Niabella yanshanensis: one gene and its partner. The protein of the gene in region 2 interacts with the protein of the main gene of each other region in a pairwise test. Links are inferred from orthologs where the notes say so. Each region holds a gene or a part of one and is shown on either strand. Other genes may lie near its edges. The genes, in order: accC and cysM.

Evidence for each region.
Region 1: the proteins of cysM (region 2) and accC interact in binary tests that used the Escherichia coli proteins (3 or more experiments, as listed by UniProt). The link is inferred for Niabella yanshanensis from one-to-one orthologs.

What each region holds. Positions count from the first base shown.
Region 1 is NZ_CP139960.1:4,301,992-4,311,298, reverse strand. What follows is about bases 6,366-9,307. They hold accC (acetyl-CoA carboxylase biotin carboxylase subunit), read right to left. Parts: upstream 8,536-9,307; coding sequence 7,195-8,535; downstream 6,366-7,194. Other genes in these bases: accB (acetyl-CoA carboxylase biotin carboxyl carrier protein), read right to left, coding at 9,035-9,307; U0035_RS17915 (four helix bundle protein), read right to left, coding at 8,595-8,984; U0035_RS17925 (DUF6263 family protein), read left to right, coding at 6,366-7,107. In the rest of the region: U0035_RS17970 (outer membrane beta-barrel protein), read left to right, coding at 1-283; U0035_RS17965 (hypothetical protein), read left to right, coding at 473-772; nth (endonuclease III), read right to left, coding at 949-1,596; U0035_RS17955 (hypothetical protein), read left to right, coding at 1,688-2,020; manA (mannose-6-phosphate isomerase, class I), read right to left, coding at 2,001-3,206; U0035_RS17945 (YraN family protein), read left to right, coding at 3,242-3,598; U0035_RS17940 (hypothetical protein), read left to right, coding at 3,703-4,371; site-specific tyrosine recombinase XerD, read left to right, coding at 4,375-5,274; U0035_RS17930 (DUF2911 domain-containing protein), read left to right, coding at 5,385-6,215; more of U0035_RS17925, read left to right, coding at 6,223-6,365. UniProt on the Escherichia coli protein: This protein is a component of the acetyl coenzyme A carboxylase complex; first, biotin carboxylase catalyzes the carboxylation of the carrier protein and then the transcarboxylase transfers the carboxyl group to form malonyl-CoA.
Region 2 is NZ_CP139960.1:2,371,530-2,380,829, reverse strand. The notes cover bases 3,694-6,628. They hold cysM (cysteine synthase CysM), read right to left. Parts: upstream 5,635-6,628; coding sequence 4,753-5,634; downstream 3,694-4,752. Other genes in these bases: U0035_RS09655 (FAD-binding oxidoreductase), read left to right, coding at 5,759-6,628; U0035_RS09665 (DUF885 family protein), read right to left, coding at 3,694-4,623. Also shown: U0035_RS09685 (glycosyl hydrolase family 95 catalytic domain-containing protein), read right to left, coding at 1-694; U0035_RS09680 (MmcQ/YjbR family DNA-binding protein), read left to right, coding at 873-1,199; U0035_RS09675 (2'-5' RNA ligase family protein), read right to left, coding at 1,202-1,762; U0035_RS09670 (mandelate racemase/muconate lactonizing enzyme family protein), read right to left, coding at 1,769-2,860; more of U0035_RS09665, read right to left, coding at 2,884-3,693; more of U0035_RS09655, read left to right, coding at 6,629-7,168; U0035_RS09650 (hypothetical protein), read left to right, coding at 7,258-7,956; U0035_RS09645 (DUF6728 family protein), read left to right, coding at 7,986-8,150; lpxB (lipid-A-disaccharide synthase), read right to left, coding at 8,136-9,278. UniProt on the Escherichia coli protein: Two cysteine synthase enzymes are found. Both catalyze the same reaction. Cysteine synthase B can also use thiosulfate in place of sulfide to give cysteine thiosulfonate as a product.

The DNA of each region.
Region 1 (9,307 bases), 1.9 Mb from region 2 along the record:
AGAATGGTTATCTGGTATTGGGGTGGGGTATATCGGGTATCGTGATCAGGGCTGGATTGACCGGGTTGAAGGAACTATCAAAGGCGGTTCGGTGGGTACCTTTCTGGCTACCGGGATCGATTTTAAAATTGTGAAAGGATTATCGGCGGGAATCGACATCAACTTATATGGAGGTTCGCTTTCGAGCATAACCCGAAATGGGTCTACCACAGAACTGGAAGGAGATAACAGAGAAAGTCTTACCAGGGTAGAAAGTGTTGCCGGCCTGCGTTATAATTTTTAAATACCCATTTTTTACAACAACAACCCAACATGCGCTACCATTTTTTGATATTGTTCGTAGTTGTTTCAGCGCCATTGCTATCCTTTTGCCAGACAGAAAAAAGACGAATCGCTATTAGTGGAAGCGCCGATTTAAGCGCCATTTTCACCCAAACCAAATACAAGGGCAGGTTGTCCGGAGGCAAAAGTGATGGACACTCATTTAACCGTAGCTCCCGGCATAGGCTATTTTGTTACCGATAATCTTGCCCTGGGTATTAGCGCTTCTTACCAGTACCATTATACCCGCACTCCCAGGTATATGGACATCAATCCGGGCGGGGGTACAGTACATTATGGCGATAATATATATACGACAACGGCCCTTGTCCCTTCCCTGTCCTACTATTCCCTCAGAGAAAAAATTGAAGCCGGTATTATCTGTTGGGGCAGGTACGCATTCTTAAAAGAGAAAGATTCCTACTCTGGTGCGGATGACCATATTGTATAGGGATATGGCGGCCTCTCGCTTAATGGAGCTGCAGGAGTTGCTTATTTTATAAATAAAGCTATTTCCCTGGATGCGTTAATACAGTACTCTAATAACCACCTGAAAGAAATATCAGGTGCAAATGAAAAGCAAACAACAAACGCATTTGGCCTTATGGTCGGTATTTCTGTATTTCTTTAATTCAAGCTGTTTTTCTGAAACCATAAACAGGCCTGCTGCAAACCACATTCCCGGCATCTAGGATTTCTGGCGATACAGGTATACCGGCCATGCAGGATCAACCAGTGATGGGCTTTATGAATAAGCGAAGCATCAATATTTTTAACCAGCTCTTTTTCAACTGCCAATGGTGTTGAAGCTTTTTGCGATACAAGACCTATTCTCTTACTCACCCGAAACACATGGGTGTCTACAGCCATATTCGGCTGCTTCTCTACTACAGACGTAATTACGTTAGCCGTTTTACGCCCTACCCCCGGTAACGTAACGAGTTCGTCAACCGTCATCGGTATCTCCCCGTTAAAGTCACTCTCTACTTTTTGTGCCATCCCTACCAGATGCTTACTCTTGTTATTGGGATAAGAAATACTCCTGATCAATGGGAATACATCTTCGGCGGTTGCCTTGCTCAAACTCGCGATGTCGGGATACTTTTCAAATATAAAAGGGGTCGTAAGATTTACTCTTTTGTCGGTACATTGAGCCGACAAAATTACGGCTACCAATAGTTGATACGGATTATCATATACTAATTCTGTCTCCGGCTCGGGCATATGAACCGAAAAGTAATCCACTACAAACTGGTAACGTTCTTTTTTTGTCATCCATTAATACTTTATTGATAAGAATAAAGATAGTATTTAGTGCAACTGAACAACAAGTTGCTTCATCATTATAGCAAATAATTCTACTGTTATGAAAAAGTTGATGGTTGCTGCATTATTATCATTGGCTCTCTTTTCACTTTTGTCCTGCTCTGTGTCAAAATCTGCGTTTGATACTACCAGGATAAAAGCAGGTATGAGCAAAAAAGCAGTAATAGAACAGCTGGGCAAGCCTTACAAAACAGAGTTCTTTACCAATAACTACAGCGAGGTTATTGAACGCTTGCAATATATAAAATTTGTTCTCGGAAATCCCTACGAAGTACATTACCTCGAATTCAGGAACGATAAGCTTATTTCACTAACATCTCCTCCGCCCGTCTCGAATCAAAGAGACCATCACACTAACGAGCTGCAGCCTTAAACAGCCAGGAATCTTCCACTGCTTTTACGGTTACTGCTGCCCCTGCAAAAGCTGCTGCTGTAATATTCGGTTGCGCTAATGCTACTTTAATTTTCTTTGACTGCAGGGTAACTTTTCCCTGCATCAGCAAAAATATTTCTGCGGTCGCAATATCTACTACTATGGATTCACCTTTTTTTAGCTGGTAAGAAGTCAGGGTAAAGTCTTTAACAGGCGCTTTGTATGATTGTACAGATTTTCCTTTCGCCGGCTTCAGTATTTTAGGATGTGTTGCCTCACAACGGGTGTGTTTCAAAAGCTCCACCGTGTCTATATGTTTTGTAGTCAATCCGCCACGTAATACATTATCACTGCTGGCCATAATTTCGACATTCTGCCCTTCGAGGTAGGCATGTGGTACACCGGCATCCTGGAAGATGGCCTGGCCTGTTGTTAAATGTACCAGGTTGAAGAAGTATACCGAGAAAATTCCGCGGTCAATAACACCCGGCCTTCCAAACGTTAAAGCAGCCCTTGCCGCCCAGAAGTCTTCATTACTTTTTTCAAGCTGGCCATTTTGATATAACGGAATGATACGTGCCAACAGTGATTGCAATAAAGTATTCACTTCATCCTGCGGCATTTCCATTGACATTTTATATAACCCCGCATAGCCTTTCTTTTTAAAAACGGCCTTGAATTTTTTCAGCTCTTTCACTTTATCCAATACAGATATCAGCTCCTCTTCCGGCTTAAACCCATGCAAAAGGTAAAACTCACTCATCGCCACCATCAACTCCGGCTTATGATTTGCATCTTTATAATTCCTGTCAGGTGCTGTTAATGGCACTCCTGTCTCATTTTCTTTTTCAAAATCGATAGCAGCCTGCGCTTTGGAAGGATGTACCTGTATCGACAACATATCTTTTACATCCAGCACTTTTAAAAGATAGGGCAGATTACCAAAACGTTTTAATACGGTTGAACCCAGCGTGGCGGCCAGGTCTTGTTCAACATAATCCCGTAGCAATACCTGCGTTCCATTGGCAAGTGTTATTTTACAATCTGCCTGCGGATGCACACCCAGCCAGTACTCGGCAAATGGTTCGAGGTTAGGATTTTCAATTTGTAATAAGGACGGAATATAAGAAGTGCCACCCCAATCGTAATGTTTAATACTCCCGGCTAAAGACGCTAATTGTTGCATAGAAATATTTGTAGTAAATTCAGGTAAAGATAAGCATGGCTATTCATAACGACATCGGCAAAAATGGAGAATCTCTCGCTGCTGCTTATCTGCAAAGCAAAGGTTACTCCATTGTATGTAAAAACTGGCGGCACTCCTATTATGAAATTGATATCATTGCCAATAAAGGAAAAAAGCTACATTTTATAGAGGTAAAAACGCGCAGCTCTGAATTGTTTGGCCACCCCGAAGACAGTGTAACCAAAAAGAAATTCAGATTTCTTAAAAATGCCGCGGACGAATACCTTTATTTAAATCCGGGACACCAATGGATTCAATACGATATTCTGTCGATCACGTTTCAAAAAGATGGCTCCCCGGAATATTTCCTGCTGGAAGATGTATTTCTTTAAATTGCAGAAGCCACTGAGAAAACCGCCTATTGTGTTGTGTTTGAATGAAATTTTATGTAGGTTTGTTTCCTTTGAAACTCACTCAAAATAATAAACGAAAAAACATGAAATTTTTAAGCATTGCCTGCATTGCCGCCACCATGGCCCTGATCAGTTGTAAGGATGGTGGTAAAGAAGTAGCTTCCGCGCCTTTCTGTTCTGACACCACCTGCCTCACAGAGCCTATTAAATTTGAATCCGAAGCTCCAGGCAAGCCTTTTGTCCGTATCAATTTTAAAGATTGCCAGATTGATTCTATCCATTGGGAAAAAGGCGGCATGGGCCTGATCAAGGACATTATTTTCAGCGAGTTTATACCCAACACTGTTAAACCGTCCAAACAGTTTATCAGCTGCGATATTGTTGAAGGAAAATATGCATGGCTTAAATTTAACGATTGTGCTACCGGACGTGGTTTTCTAATTAAACTCCCCTTTGAAAAAGCCGGAGGCAGCACCGATAAATACACCAGCGCTATCAACAATTTTGATCCGAAGTTCAAATTAGAAGATGGCCTTGTGGCTTATTACGATAATACATTTATTTACGTTGTAGACATCACTACGGGTCAAACCGCAAAACAATTGCTGACAGACCAGGGGGTAACCGATATTGACTACAATAACGTACATGGCCTGATTGACTCCGTAAATATCACCAAATCTAATATTTACGCCAAACTCAACGTTGATAAGAAAGAAGTAATCCATAATAACCCACTTACGTTTAAGTAAACAATGTGGGAATCTTATAAAAAAGGATTTAAGGTTTATCTGCAATTAGAAAAATCCCTTTCAGATAATTCTACAGAAGCATATTTGCGGGACCTGGATAAACTGGTACAATTTCTTGAAATAAAAAATATAAAAAAAAATCCTGCAGCTATTACGCTGCAGGATTTGCAGTTTTTTATACAATGGATTGGCGAACTGGAAATGACAGCTACCTCGCAGGCCCGTATTATTTCAGGTATCCGGGCCTTTTACAAGTACTGTATTTTAGAAGATATAGTAGCTGAAGATCCTACCCTTTTGCTGGAAGCGCCTAAAACCCGCCGGACTTTACCCGATGTACTAAGCTTCTCGGAGATCGAGAACATTATCGCGCAAATAGACCTGAGTAAACCCGAAGGCGGCCGCAATAAAGCCATATTGGAAACCCTTTACAGCTGTGGCCTACGCGTCAGCGAAGTAGTTAACCTGCGCATATCGCAGCTATACCTGGATGTAGGGTATATTCGGGTAACCGGCAAAGGCGATAAGGAGCGACTGGTACCCATTGGCGACGCTGCTACTAAGTATATCAATATTTACAGGCAAAACATACGCAACCTTATTTTAGTAAAAACAGGCAATGAGGACATTCTTTTTTTAAACAAGCGGGGACAAAAACTCACCCGTGTGATGATCTTCCTGATCATTAAAGACCTGGTTCAAAAAGCCGGGATTAACAAAACGGTGTCCCCCCATACATTCCGGCATTCGTTTGCTACTCATTTAATAGAAGGCGGAGCCAACCTGCGCGCCGTTCAGGAAATGCTGGGGCACGAAAGCATCACTACCACCGAGATCTACACACACCTGGACAAAGAATTTCTACGTAAAACACTGGAGCAGTTTCATCCTTCTTTCCGCTGATTTATTTTTTCGAAACGCTTAACCTTTCAGTGCGTTATATGTTTTACTGTAGCATGTAGCTCATTGATATTTGCTACTTTTATCAAGTCAAAATAAAAAACAAACCACACATGAAAAAAATTGTACTGTCTGTTGCATTCTTCTGCGCATTGTCTTATGCCAATGCACAAATCAAAATGCCCGCTCCCAGCCCGGCGCAAACGGTTAAGCAGGAATTCGGATTATCTAATATCGAGCTTTCTTACAGCCGCCCCGTAAAAAAAGGAAGGAAAATATTTGGCGACCTGGTGCCTTATAACGCGGTTTGGCGCACCGGGGCCAACGGAGCCACTACCCTTACTTTTGGTGATAACGTAGTTATCGGGGGTAAAGAAATTCCTGCCGGCAAATATGGGCTGTTAAGCATTCCTGGCGCCGCCAGCTGGACGCTCATTATAACAAAGCAAACTGACGTTACCAGCCCAGCAGCTTATAAACAGGAACAGGATGTAGTAAGAGTAGCTGCCAAAGTAAAACCTTCCGGTACAAGCGTTGAAAATTTCACCATCCAGTTTGACAATATTCAGCCCGAAAGCTGCGACCTGATCATCAGCTGGGACAAATCAATCGTTACCCTGCCTATCAAAACTAATGTGGATGCGAAGATCATGGCTTCAATCGAAGAGTCTATGAAATCTGATAAACCTGCTTATTTTCAGTCGGCCTTTTATTATCTCGAAAGCGGCAAAGACCTGAAACAGGCTGAAACATGGTTCGCAAAAGCAGTGGAAGCACAACCCAACGCTTTCTGGATCCGCTACCAGCAGGCGCGCGCTTTAGCTAAACTGGGTAAAAAAGCAGAGGCAAAAGAAGCAGCATTAAAATCAAAGGAATTGGCCAATGCAGCCAACAACCAGGATTATGTAACTTTAAATAACAAACTGATCAGTTCATTAAAATAGATCACCCATGAAAAAGCATCTTTTGTTGTATCTGTTAACATGCTTTACGCTGACCACTATAGCTCAGGCTCAGAAAGCATACACGTTAAAGTTTAATCCGCCTGACGAAAGCCAGTATGCAGTGGCATTGGTTAGCCAAACCAAAATGATCCAAAACATCATGGATCAGAATATGGACATGAATATGGATTATAACCTTAACAGTACGTATAGCATCGCTACAGAAGGCAGTAATAAAAAGCTGACCCTTGTTTATGACAAATTCGATATGAATATGCAGATCATGGGACAGCAGGTGAAGATGAGCAGTGAAGATACTGATACCACCAATGAGGCAAGTGCGGCTTTCAGAGCGCTGAAAGGTCAAAGTATGTCTCTATTAATGAACGAATATGGTAAGGTACTCCGAATCGAAGGTGCGGAGGAGATGCTTAATAAAATGGGGGGAGCAGGTCAGCAACAGGAAGCCATAAAGGGTGTGGTTGGTGAAGACGCTTTAAAAAATATGATTGAGCAATCTTTTGGTTTTTACCCAAAGACCCCGGTTAAAGCAGGCGAATCCTGGTCAACGGAAATGAGTTTGAAGCAACCTTATATCATTGCCGGGTCGGCCACCTACACATTGGTAAAAGTAGAAGGCAAGAAAGCATTCATCGATTTTACAGGTAAACTGTCTACAGACAGCAGTGCGTCGATGACCTCTAATGGTATAGAAGTAAACTTTGCTATTGAGGGAACATTTTCCGGGAGCTCGGAAGTTGATACTGACACAGGCATACCGCTAAAATCCGTTATACAACAAAAGATGAAAGGCAATATAGAAGCAGGAGGTCAAAAAATACCTATGGCAGTAAGTTCCGACATCACGATGACTACGGCGCGAAAGCAATAGTTATTATGACAGGCATAAAAATGGGCTTCGATGATCGAAGCCCATTTTTTATTAGCAGTATAAGCATATATTACATTGCCAGACTGCTTATTTCTTTAATTGAAAAGTTTCCAGAAATTTAGTATTGAAGTTACCATTAATGAAATCTTCATTTTTCATTAACTGTAGGTGGAAAGGAATCGTGGTTTTCACCCCTTCAATTACATATTCACTTAAGGCCCTGTACATCGTGTCAATAGCCTCTTTACGGGTACGGGCAACAGTAATCAGTTTGCCAATCATTGAATCATAGTAAGGGGATATGGTGTAGCCGGCATAAACATGGCTGTCTACCCTTACACCATGACCACCTGGTACATGCAGGTTGGTAATCTTACCCGGAGACGGACGGAAGTCGTTGAACGGATCTTCTGCATTGATACGACATTCAATACTATGCATATGAGGGAAGTAATCGTTGCCGGATATTTTTTCACCCATCGCAATTTTGATCTGCTCTTTGATAAGGTCAAAGTTGATTACTTCTTCTGTAACGCAATGCTCTACCTGTATACGGGTATTCATTTCCATAAAGTAGAAATTGCGATGTTTATCTACCAGGAATTCGATGGTACCTACACTTTCGTAGCCGATAGCAGCAGCCGCTTTTTTGGCCGCTTCCCCCATGGCAGCGCGCAGCTCATCGGTCATAAAAGGAGAAGGAGATTCTTCTACCAGTTTTTGGTGACGCCTCTGAATAGAACAATCGCGCTCACTCATATGACACACATTGCCAAACTGGTCGCCGGCAACCTGTATTTCGATGTGACGGGGCTCTTCAACAAACTTCTCCATATAAATACCGTCATTCTTAAAAGATGCTGCAGCTTCCATCTTAGCGGTGTCATATGCTTTCTCCATTTCGCTCTCGTCCCAAACAATGCGCATGCCTTTACCGCCGCCGCCGGCTGTAGCTTTTAAGATAACCGGATATCCTACTACTTTAGCTAATTCTTTCGCCTCTTCTATACTTTCCAGCAAACCCTCGCCGCCGGGCACTACAGGTACACCCGCTTTGATCATGGTTTCCTTAGCAGTGATCTTATCCCCCATTTTATTGATCATATCTGCAGTAGGACCAATAAATTTAATATTGCTCTTGTTACAGATATCAGCAAATTTTGCATTTTCAGCCAGGAATCCATAGCCTGGGTGCACCGCATCGGCATTGGTAATTTCAATGGCTGCCATAATATTCGGGATATTCAAATAAGACTCGGAACTGGCCGGACGACCAATACAAACCGCTTCATCCGCAAATTTTACGTGCAGGCTTTCGCTGTCGGCAGTAGAATATACAGCAACCGTTTTAATACCCATTTCCCGACAGGTTCTTATAATGCGTAAAGCAATCTCACCCCTGTTGGCTATTAATATCTTTTTAAACATAATTTTTTAATGTGCTAATATGATAATGTGCTAATACGATAATGATACCGCACATCTATTTATATAAAAAAACTAGGAATATAACTAAAAGGATTTTTCTTTCTGGATGTCGACAGAATCTTATTCAGAATTTTACCAATCTCCTCCAATTTTATGAGTAAGTCAGATGCTGAAGGATATTCTTTCGAGTAATCGCATAATGTAAGCCAGTACTGGGCTTCATCTGCTTCCTTGGCAGATATCTTGATCTTATGTATAAAGTCTGCCTTGCTTTCAGAATTCTGAGCTTCAAATGCATTGGCTCCAATAGAAGTTCCTGATCTAAATAACTGCTTACTTATTGCAAACTTTTTGTCCTGGTCCAATTTGCCACAGTAATCAATAATTAATAAAGAAAACTCGAAACTCAGCTTTAGGATCGGATTTTTCTCTATAAGGTCTTTTTGCATAAACCATTTTTTTGATTAGCATATTAGCAAATCAGCTCATTATCGCATTATTATGCTGTCTCCACTTCAAACAAAGGCTGATCGAACTCAACCGGAGAAGCATCCTCAACTAATATTTTCACGATCCTTCCGCTGATTTCACTTTCTATTTCGTTAAACAACTTCATGGCTTCTATTACGCACAATACTTTTCCGGGCGTAATAATATCTCCTTCTTCTACGAAATTTGATTTATCAGGCGATGGTCTGCGATAGAAGGTTCCTATCATCGGGCTTTTAACAATGGTATTATTGCTTGAAGGCTCCGCTTTTACTTTTTCAGC
Region 2 (9,300 bases):
AAGTTGGCTGATGATAACGGATGCTGTTGTTGGTTTTAACCACAGCGCCTTCAGCATAGCCCAGTTTGCCTAATCCTTCGCCTGCATGGCTGTTGTCTTTATCCCGGGATCCGCCCTTATTATAAGAGTGCACGATTAGTTTTGGCGCCAGCAGGCTTACTATATCCGGATGTTTCTTTTTATCAATATGTTCAAACGAGAAATATCCCAGTTCTTTGCCGGCATGTATATAGGTTTTGAACAGTATGCCGCTTTCAAATTGAACCGTATTTAATGCCGTGGTAATATCCAGCGTATTGGAAATTACCTTTCCTAAGGAAGAGATGTCAAATTCGATTGCCGCTGCGGGTAACTTTGTAGGATATGGGAACGCATCGTAAGGTTGGTCGCCCAGGCGATGTGCAGAGTCATAGGTTTTATTTTTTACCCACCGCTGCACATCAGTGAAATTAAAAGTAGAAAGATCCAGTGCTTTTCGCTCATCCCAAAGATCCGCCCGGTCCAGCGAAAGCCTTAAGTTGCCTTGCTTCTGCCATACCAGCGCCCCAAGCATACCATTGCCTAAAGGAATAGCTTCATCCCAGCGACTGGCCAGTTGATCGAAGTTAAGGTTATGCTGTGGCAGAGGTTGTGCAATTAAACGAACTGCAAAACATAGCGTTAACAATACCAGGAATATAGACGCTTTTCTCATTGAATATACATGTTAATACAATATAGATCATTACTTTCTTGCTCAATCAGCATATTGGGGTTTACCTGCCAGTATATAAAAAAACAAGTTACAGCGCTGATAAACACATCAAGTTAGTATTTTTATGGAGAAGGTTTAAGTGCAAACGGTTGCATATGACTGTATTAATTTTTTTTTGATGAATATAGAAAGTATCAGAAATTATTGTTTGGGCAAAGCGGATGTTGAAGAGACCCTGCCCTTTGGTCCGGATACATTGGTGTATAAGGTAAATGGCAAGATATTCCTGCTGATGGGCATGGATAGTGAACCCCTCTCTTTCAATGTAAAATGCGATCCCGATCTGGCGCAGGAGCTGAGGGAAACCTATACCTGTGTACAGCCGGGTTATCATATGAATAAAAAGCATTGGAACACCGTTACGGCTGATGGGTCGGTGCCGTTTAAACAATTAAAAGAGTGGATTGATCACTCTTATGAGCTGGTGGCTAAAAAAAAGAAATAATACTATGCAGTCGCCAACGGTTTGGATGCAATGACGTTCCATTGAGTGCCATTGTGTTGAAGCAGGTGCACTGCATTGATCTCAAACTGTTCTTCAAATGCTTTATGGCTGTATTCAGCCCATGCTTTTTCAAAATGATCCGGCGTCAGGTCGCGATAGGCCACCGTCATATGGGGTACAAATTTCTTGTCAACTGGTTGTATGACGAAAGGCGCAAATCCTTTAAAGCTTTGAATAAGGTTATGCTGCAGGAGGCTTAGCGCCGTATGGTTCACAGGCTTAATGAATATAACGGGATGTAAGTTATTGGGGAAAGCGCCAAACCCATTTAATGCTATTGTGAATGCTCTTTGTGCCGGCTTAAAATCCTCAAACCACTTCAGTAACGACTCGTGTAGCTCCGGAGGTATAATGAAAGGAGCTTTCAACGTGATATGCGGCATCACTTTCAATGCCCTGCTGCTATTAAAACGTTGAGCAAAGTCCAGCTCGATCTTTCTGACTTTATCCTGCAGCTGCCGGTGCGGAATGGCGGCTATAAAATACAGGTTATCCCTTGACATATCGAACTACCATTTTATTTCCTGTAAGTGCTCATCCAAAAAACGGAAGCCCCAGCCGGGCTGGTTGTGCGGATAGGCAAAGCCATCTTTCACCAGCATAGGATTGTCAATTAACGGATCAATCCAGTCAAAGCTTTCCACACCCACGCCGTTAGGAATACTGCATACCAACGGAACATCATAATCTTTGTAATAGTGCGGCAATACCGGCAGGTGATGAGCATGCGCTAATGCAGCGCTGGCCCGCCAGGCTTCTACACCGCCAATCCTCAGAATATCGGGTTGCCATATATCTAAAGCGTTTTTGGCAATAAGTTCTTTCAGTGGCTGAACATTATATTCGCGTTCTCCCATCGCCAGCGATATACCTGTTTGTTGTTTCAATGTTTTGTATCCTTCAAAGTTTTGATGATGTAAAGGCTCTTCAAACCAGTAAATATTCAGTTCCCTTGCTTTGTTCGCCAGCTGTATGGCCTCAGGTAACTGCATGCCCTGGTTGGCGTCCATCATAATATTTAAATCGTCTCCCACCGCATCTCTCACCAGTTGCAGGCGCTCCGCATCTGTTTTCCAGTTGGGAGAACCTACCTTTATTTTTACGGCTTTAAAGCCGCGCGCTTTATAGTTGGTTACTTCTTCAATTAGTTCATCAGTACTATACGATAGCCAGCCACCACTACCATAAATAGCGCACCTGTCTTTATGTGTACCCCATAGTTTCCATACAGGCTGTTCGAGCGATCTGGCCCAGGCGTCCCACATGGCAATATTAATGGCGGCGGCGGCCCATTTATTGAGGCCATCAGTCCCAAAATATTCAGACTCATGATAGAGGAGGGATTCGGCCTTGCCGGTTTCAAATGCCTCCAATCCTACCATATGAGGCAATGCATCCTTTAATGCGCCTAGTATCGCATTGGGTGAATATTGAAAAGACAGTAAATAACTTTCACCCATAACGCCGTTATGTAAATGCAGCCGTAATACTAAAAATGATATTTCATGCAATGTATGCGTAGCATCGGCAATAGGTTTTTGAAGCCTGGCTTTTGTTTTGAAAATTTGATAAGATCTTATTTTAGTAGAAGAAGCACTCATATTGAACGATAATTTTAATCATGTTATTTGTTGTAAAATCTCCAGTTGGTTTTGAAATCTTTTTTCAGGTCTTGGTTCATTAAAATAGCCCTGAGCATTTCAAGCGGCATACTGTTTTCCCTCAGGATGGCATCGTGGTATTGCTTGTAGCTCATTTTCTTTGTATCAACCAGTTCTTTTTTTAAAGCATAAAACTGGAGTCCGCCGATCATATATGCAATCTGGTAAAGCGGGCCATATCCGCCAGTAAAAGACCGGCGTACTTCGCCTTCAGCATTCGCCCTTTCATGGCCTACCCGGTCCACTAAAAAGTCGATGCATTGCCGCGGTGTCCATTTGTTCAGGTGGTAATTTAAAGAGAAGATGATACGGGCACAGCGATGCATGCGCCAGAACAGCATACCAACGCGATCTTCGGGCCCCCTGGGGAAATTAAGATCCCATAAGATGAACTCCCAGTACAACGCGTTCCCTTCGTGCCAGAACGGAGTGCCGAAGTCACGATAGGTTTTGTAACGGTTATTCATAAAGCCCTGTAAATGATGACCGGCTATTAACTCATGATGTACCGTGGCCCGGGAGAAATGCGGATTATTACCCCGCATGCTCATCAGCTTATCATCATGGGCCATTTCGTCTGTAGGATAGGAGATCATTAATGTTTCTCCGCCCAGGAAGAAGGGGCTTACCAGTTGTTGCCGGGGTGACATCATCGTCATGCGCCATGTTTCTTCAGCAATGGGAGGGATAGTTACCAGGTCATGTTTCTTTAAAAAATCAACCGACTGGTTATACAATTCCAGCATGGCTTCCGGCTGTTTCCCTACGGGCACATAGCTGTTCTTCACTTTTTCCTGTGCGGCCTTCCAGTTGGTTCCAAACCCCATTTCTTTAGCAGCTTTCAGCAGTTCAGCATCGCACCAGGCAAATTCCTTATTAGCGATATCTACCAGCTCTTCCGGCGTATAAGGAATGAACTCCAGCTTCAACTGGCGTATCAGCTCTTCACGGCCAATGGGGTTGCCGATAATACCGCTGCCGTCATCTTTCTGAACACCATTGGTAGTGATCTTTTTAGACAATGCCGTCGTGTATATTCCCAAAACACTGTCTAATACGTTATAGCTCTTAGGAACCCACCAGCTAAACAGGGGATCGTAACCATTATAAAAATTAAAGTAATTTTGTAGCAGGGCCTGTAAGGTTTTTGCTGATCCGGATGCCGTTAAAGCCTGGTCTTTTTCAAGAGCCGGACTATTTTCCAGCTTTTTAATGAGGGCTTTTATTTCCCCGCTCATGCTATTCATTTCCCTGGCTACTTCTTCTCCTTTTACCGAAATACCGCGTCTTCGGGGTGTATACATTTGAAGGATCCTGTCAGAAAATGGCAATAGGCCTGCTATCTCGCTGTATGTTTTTTCTTCTTTTTTTAATTGATAGCGCTGGTCTTCCAGTTGATTTTTAAATAGGATATAATCTACTTTACCGTTAACATTCATCGTCTCAAAACGCATTTGCTCTAATTCAGACAAGTAGCTGCCGATCAGTTTCATCAGGCGTTCTCTTCGTTCGGGAGTATTAAAACCAGTTTCACTCCGCCATCCATCGCTGCTTCCATAAAAACGCAGGATGCTTCCTTTATCGGCATTATAGCGAACCATGATATCATGTACTTCGCTGGTTTGCAGATAGAGATCAGCGGAGTTTTGAGAAAAAGCAGTGCAGCATGCCAGCAGCAGGCAAATGGTGAGGAACCTTTTCATTTATAAAACTTTAGTAAGGCGTGAAGATAAATTCTTCTGCTGAACTGAAGTATTTTTATTGGTATAGTTATGTAAAAATGCGGCACCAAAGGCGCCGCATCAACAATGATTTTTATGATAGACTAACTACTAATCGAACAAATCAGAAGATAAATACCGATCGCCTCTGTCGCAAATAATACAAACAATAATACCCGACTCCAGTTCTTTTGAAAGCTCAATGGCTGCATGTACGGCGCCGCCGCTGCTCATACCCGCAAATACGGCTTCTTCCCGGGCCAGTCTTTTTGCCATGGTGCGGGCATCAGACTCATCCAGTTCGATTACCCGGTCAATACGGCTTTTATCGAAGATCTTGGGCAAATAGGCTTCCGGCCATTTACGTATGCCGGGGATGCTGGAGTTGTCTGTTGGCTGGCAACCCACGATCTGTATATCAGGATTCACTTCTTTTAAATACCTGGAAACACCCATAATAGTACCCGTTGTACCCATTGAAGAAACAAAATGTGTGATCCGGCCTTCGGTATCTCTCCATATCTCGGGCCCTGTGGTTTTATAGTGCATACCCGGGTTATCCGGATTACCAAACTGGTTAAGCATCAAATAACCGCCCGATTTTATTTTATCGTTTGCGTAGTCAATAGACCCCTCCATACCTCTTTCTTTGGGGGTGAGTGTTACTTTGGCGCCAAAAGCCTGCATCGTCAATACCCGTTCCCGCGTGGCACTTTCAGGCATTACCAGCTCAATATCAATTCCAAACAGGTTAGCAATCATCGCCAAAGCAATACCCGTATTGCCGCTTGTTGCTTCAATTAATTGAGTTCCGGGTTGAATCTCTCCCCGGTCTAAAGCTCCCTTGATCATGCCATAGGCGGCCCTGTCTTTCACACTGCCGCCGGGGTTATTCCCCTCCAGCTTGGCATATATTTTTACATTTTTATTTACCGCTATTTTTGTAAGCTCTACTAAAGGTGTATTGCCAATCTGGTCAAGTATTCCGGCCATTTTTTTTATTTTGAATGCTTCAAAGATAAGTATGTTAAATTTATCGACTATCCGGCTTCACTGCCCCCGGTTCTTTTACCTGTCACTATATTTAGCTTAAAAGTAAAAAGGTATATTTACACCGATGGAGCATTTGCCAAACAGAATAACAGCAGACCTTATAGAATCGTTCAAATCAATAGTAGGAAACGAATATTTTTTTGCTGATGACGAATCGTTGCTGCGCTACAGCCGTGACGAGACGGAAACACTGAGCTTCAAACCGCATGTAGTATTAAAGCCCGCTACGTCACAGGAGATTAGTGCTGTACTTAAAATATGCAATGAGCACCAGGTACCGGTTACCCCAAGAGGTGCGGGGACTGGTTTAACCGGCGGTGCGCTTCCGCATTTAGGGGGAGTGGTGATTTCTACCGAACGGCTGAACAAAATTTTGGATATTGATGAGCGCAACCTGCAGGTAACCACCGAACCCGGAGTGATCACTGAAGTATTACAGCGGGCTGTTGCGGAAAAGAGTTTATTTTATCCGCCTGACCCGGCTAGTAAAGGTTCCTGTTTTATAGGCGGTAATATCTCAGAAAACAGTGGCGGCCCCAGGGCCGTAAAATACGGCGTAGTAAAAGATTATGTCTTAAATCTGGAGGTAGTATTACCAACGGGTGAAATTATATGGACCGGCGCCAATGTTTTGAAGAATGCCACAGGTTATAATATTACACAACTGGTAGTAGGCAGCGAGGGTACTTTGGGCATCGTTACTAAAATTGTATTACGCCTGATTCCTTTGCCAAAATACGATGTACTGATGCTGGCTCCTTTTGCCAACCTGGAAAAGGCCTGTGAGGCTGTAAGTGCTATATTCAGGGCAGGGTATACACCCAGTGCGCTGGAGCTTATGGAGATCAATGCGCTAAAGGTTGTGAGCAGTATGATAGATAATCATGCGATGCCGGTTAACGACCATACGGAAGCTCATTTATTGATTGAGGTAGACGGAAATGATACTGACGTATTACTAAAAGAGATGGAACAAATTGCAGGCGTATTGGAGCACTTTGAGGCTGGGGAGCTATTATTGGCTGAAGACGCGCAGCAGAAAGAAGAACTTTGGAAATTACGCCGCAAGGTAGCAGAGTATGTAAAATTGGCCGGTTACACCATAGAAGAAGATGCGGTAGTGCCACGGGCAGAACTGCCTAAGCTGATCAGGGGATTAAAAGTTCTGGGCAGGCAACATGACTTTGATGCAGTGGCTTACGGACATGCGGGCGACGGTAACCTGCACATCCGCATCAAAAAAGAAGGTGTTCCCAATAGCTATCAAAATCCCGAAATGGATACTATCGTGCGGGAGTTGTTTGCTTTAATAAAGCAATTAGGCGGCACTATCAGCGGAGAACATGGCATTGGGCTTATTCAAAAAGGATTTATGGATATTGTTTTTGAAGAACGCCAGCTGCAGATTATGCGGGAGATCAAAAAGGTATTCGATCCTAATAATATCCTGAATGCCGGTAAAATATTTGATTAAGATGTTAAATTGCCGGCCAGATTAGCTGGTGTATACAGCCCTGAAAAATATATACTATTTTTACGGCCGGTAAAACTAAACAGATATAGATGAAGAAATTTTTTTGTATAACAGGTATGTCAGCGGTATTTATGCTGGTTTTCAATTTTGTTGCTTTGGCGCAGGATGAAGAAGTAAAAGTGAGAAATGCTAATGAAGATCCGGAACCTGTAGTAGTGGAAAAAGGGTTTAAAAAGGAAAATCTTTTTACGGGAGGAGGGGCCACTGCGTCTTTTTACTCCGGTGGAAGTTTGTTAGGCGCCAGCCCGGTTTTAGGATATAAGCTGAATGACTATTTTGATGCCGGAGTAGTAGTTAATTATGTTTACCAGGGAAACAGAGACCGCTATGTTTATAACGATAAATTTCGTCAGCATGTATTCGGGCCCGGCGTTTTTGCAAGAGCTTATCCTTTACCATTTTTATTTGCCCAGGTGCAATTGGAGCAAAACTTTACCATACAACGCTATTATGGAGCCGGCTCAGCTACAGCTGATTTGAAAACCAATACCAGCGCCACTTCTTTTTTAGTGGGAGGCGGACTTTCGACAGGCAGAGTTAAGGGGGGAACTACTTTCTTTTACTTCTCTGTTCTGGCAGACATACTCAAAAACAGGAATAGTCCTTATGTAGATGTAGACTATTATGGTACCCCGGATGAACGTATCAGGATAGTGCCTGTATTACGCGCTGGTGTAAATGTGGGCTTGTTTCAAAAGCGTTACAACCGCTATGATCCCGAATACTAAACCAGGAGTCGTTATTTAAATAAGAACTGATGGGTGTATTGAAACAATTGGCTGAATATCTTTTTCTGAAAAAGAAAGACCCCGGCAGGCCGAAGAGCAGTTGGGTAGGCTACATGCATAATATCAACCGCCTCAGTATTTTCCTTTTTATCATTTGCATGATTATATTAATCATCAAGTTACTGAGAAGCTGACTTTATTATAATAGCTGCTGCTTTTGCCGACGCGTCGCCGCCTGCCCCCAGTATCTGTTGAAGCTGTACATAATCTTCCCGTATCTGTTGCTGCCTGCCTGCATCGTTCAGTAATTTATTAAGCTCAGTTGTAAGGTTGACAACATTCATGTCCTGTTGTATCAGCTCCTTCACCACTTCCTTATCCATAATCAGGTTAACCAGCGAAATGTATTTGATGCTGATCACACGCTTCGCTATCTGGTAGCTGATCTCAGACCCCTTGTAGCAAACTACTTCCGGTACGCCAAACAGTGCAGTTTCAAGGGTAGCGGTGCCAGAAGTCACCAGGGCGGCTTTTGATTGCATCAGCAAATCATATGTGCGGTTATTTACTATGCTTACATTGGGATATTGATGGGTGTAAGTGTGATAAAATTCACTGTCAAGAGAGGGCGCCTGGGCCACCACAAACTGGTAACCGGGAAAAGCTTTACTTACTTCGAGCATAACCGGGAGTTTCTTTTCTATTTCCTGTTTACGGCTGCCAGGTAATAACGCGATAACCGGTTTGGTGTTGTTGTTCCCCGCAGCATCATTTATTGCCAGGTCAGATGAATGCGCCCTTTTTTTGGCGATTTCTTCTATCAGCGGATGCCCCACATAGCTTACTTTCCAGTTCCATTTATCCTCGAAGTAGCTTTTCTCAAAAGGCAAAATTACAATCATCTCATCGATACATTGCTTCATCATTTTTACCCGGTTCTCTTTCCAGGCCCACACTTGCGGAGAAATATAATACACCACTTTTATCCGCTGTTCTTTAGCCCATTTGGCAATGCGCAAATTAAATCCCGGGTAATCTATCAACACCAGTATATCGGGTTTGAAAGCCAGTATATCCTGCTTGCAGAATTTTAAGTTCTTTAAAATAGTGCCCAGGTTCTTTACTACTTCTATAAAACCCATAAAAGCCAGGTCCCGGTAATGTTTCACCAAAACACCACCCGCTGCCTGCATTTTATCACCACCCCAGCAATGTATATCGGCAGCAGCATCCTGCTGTTTAATTGCACGTATAAGGTTGCCCCCGTGCAGGTCGCCCGATGCTTCGCCGGCGATGATATAGTATTTTTTCTGTTGACTCAAGTGAGTTGTATTTATGTGATAC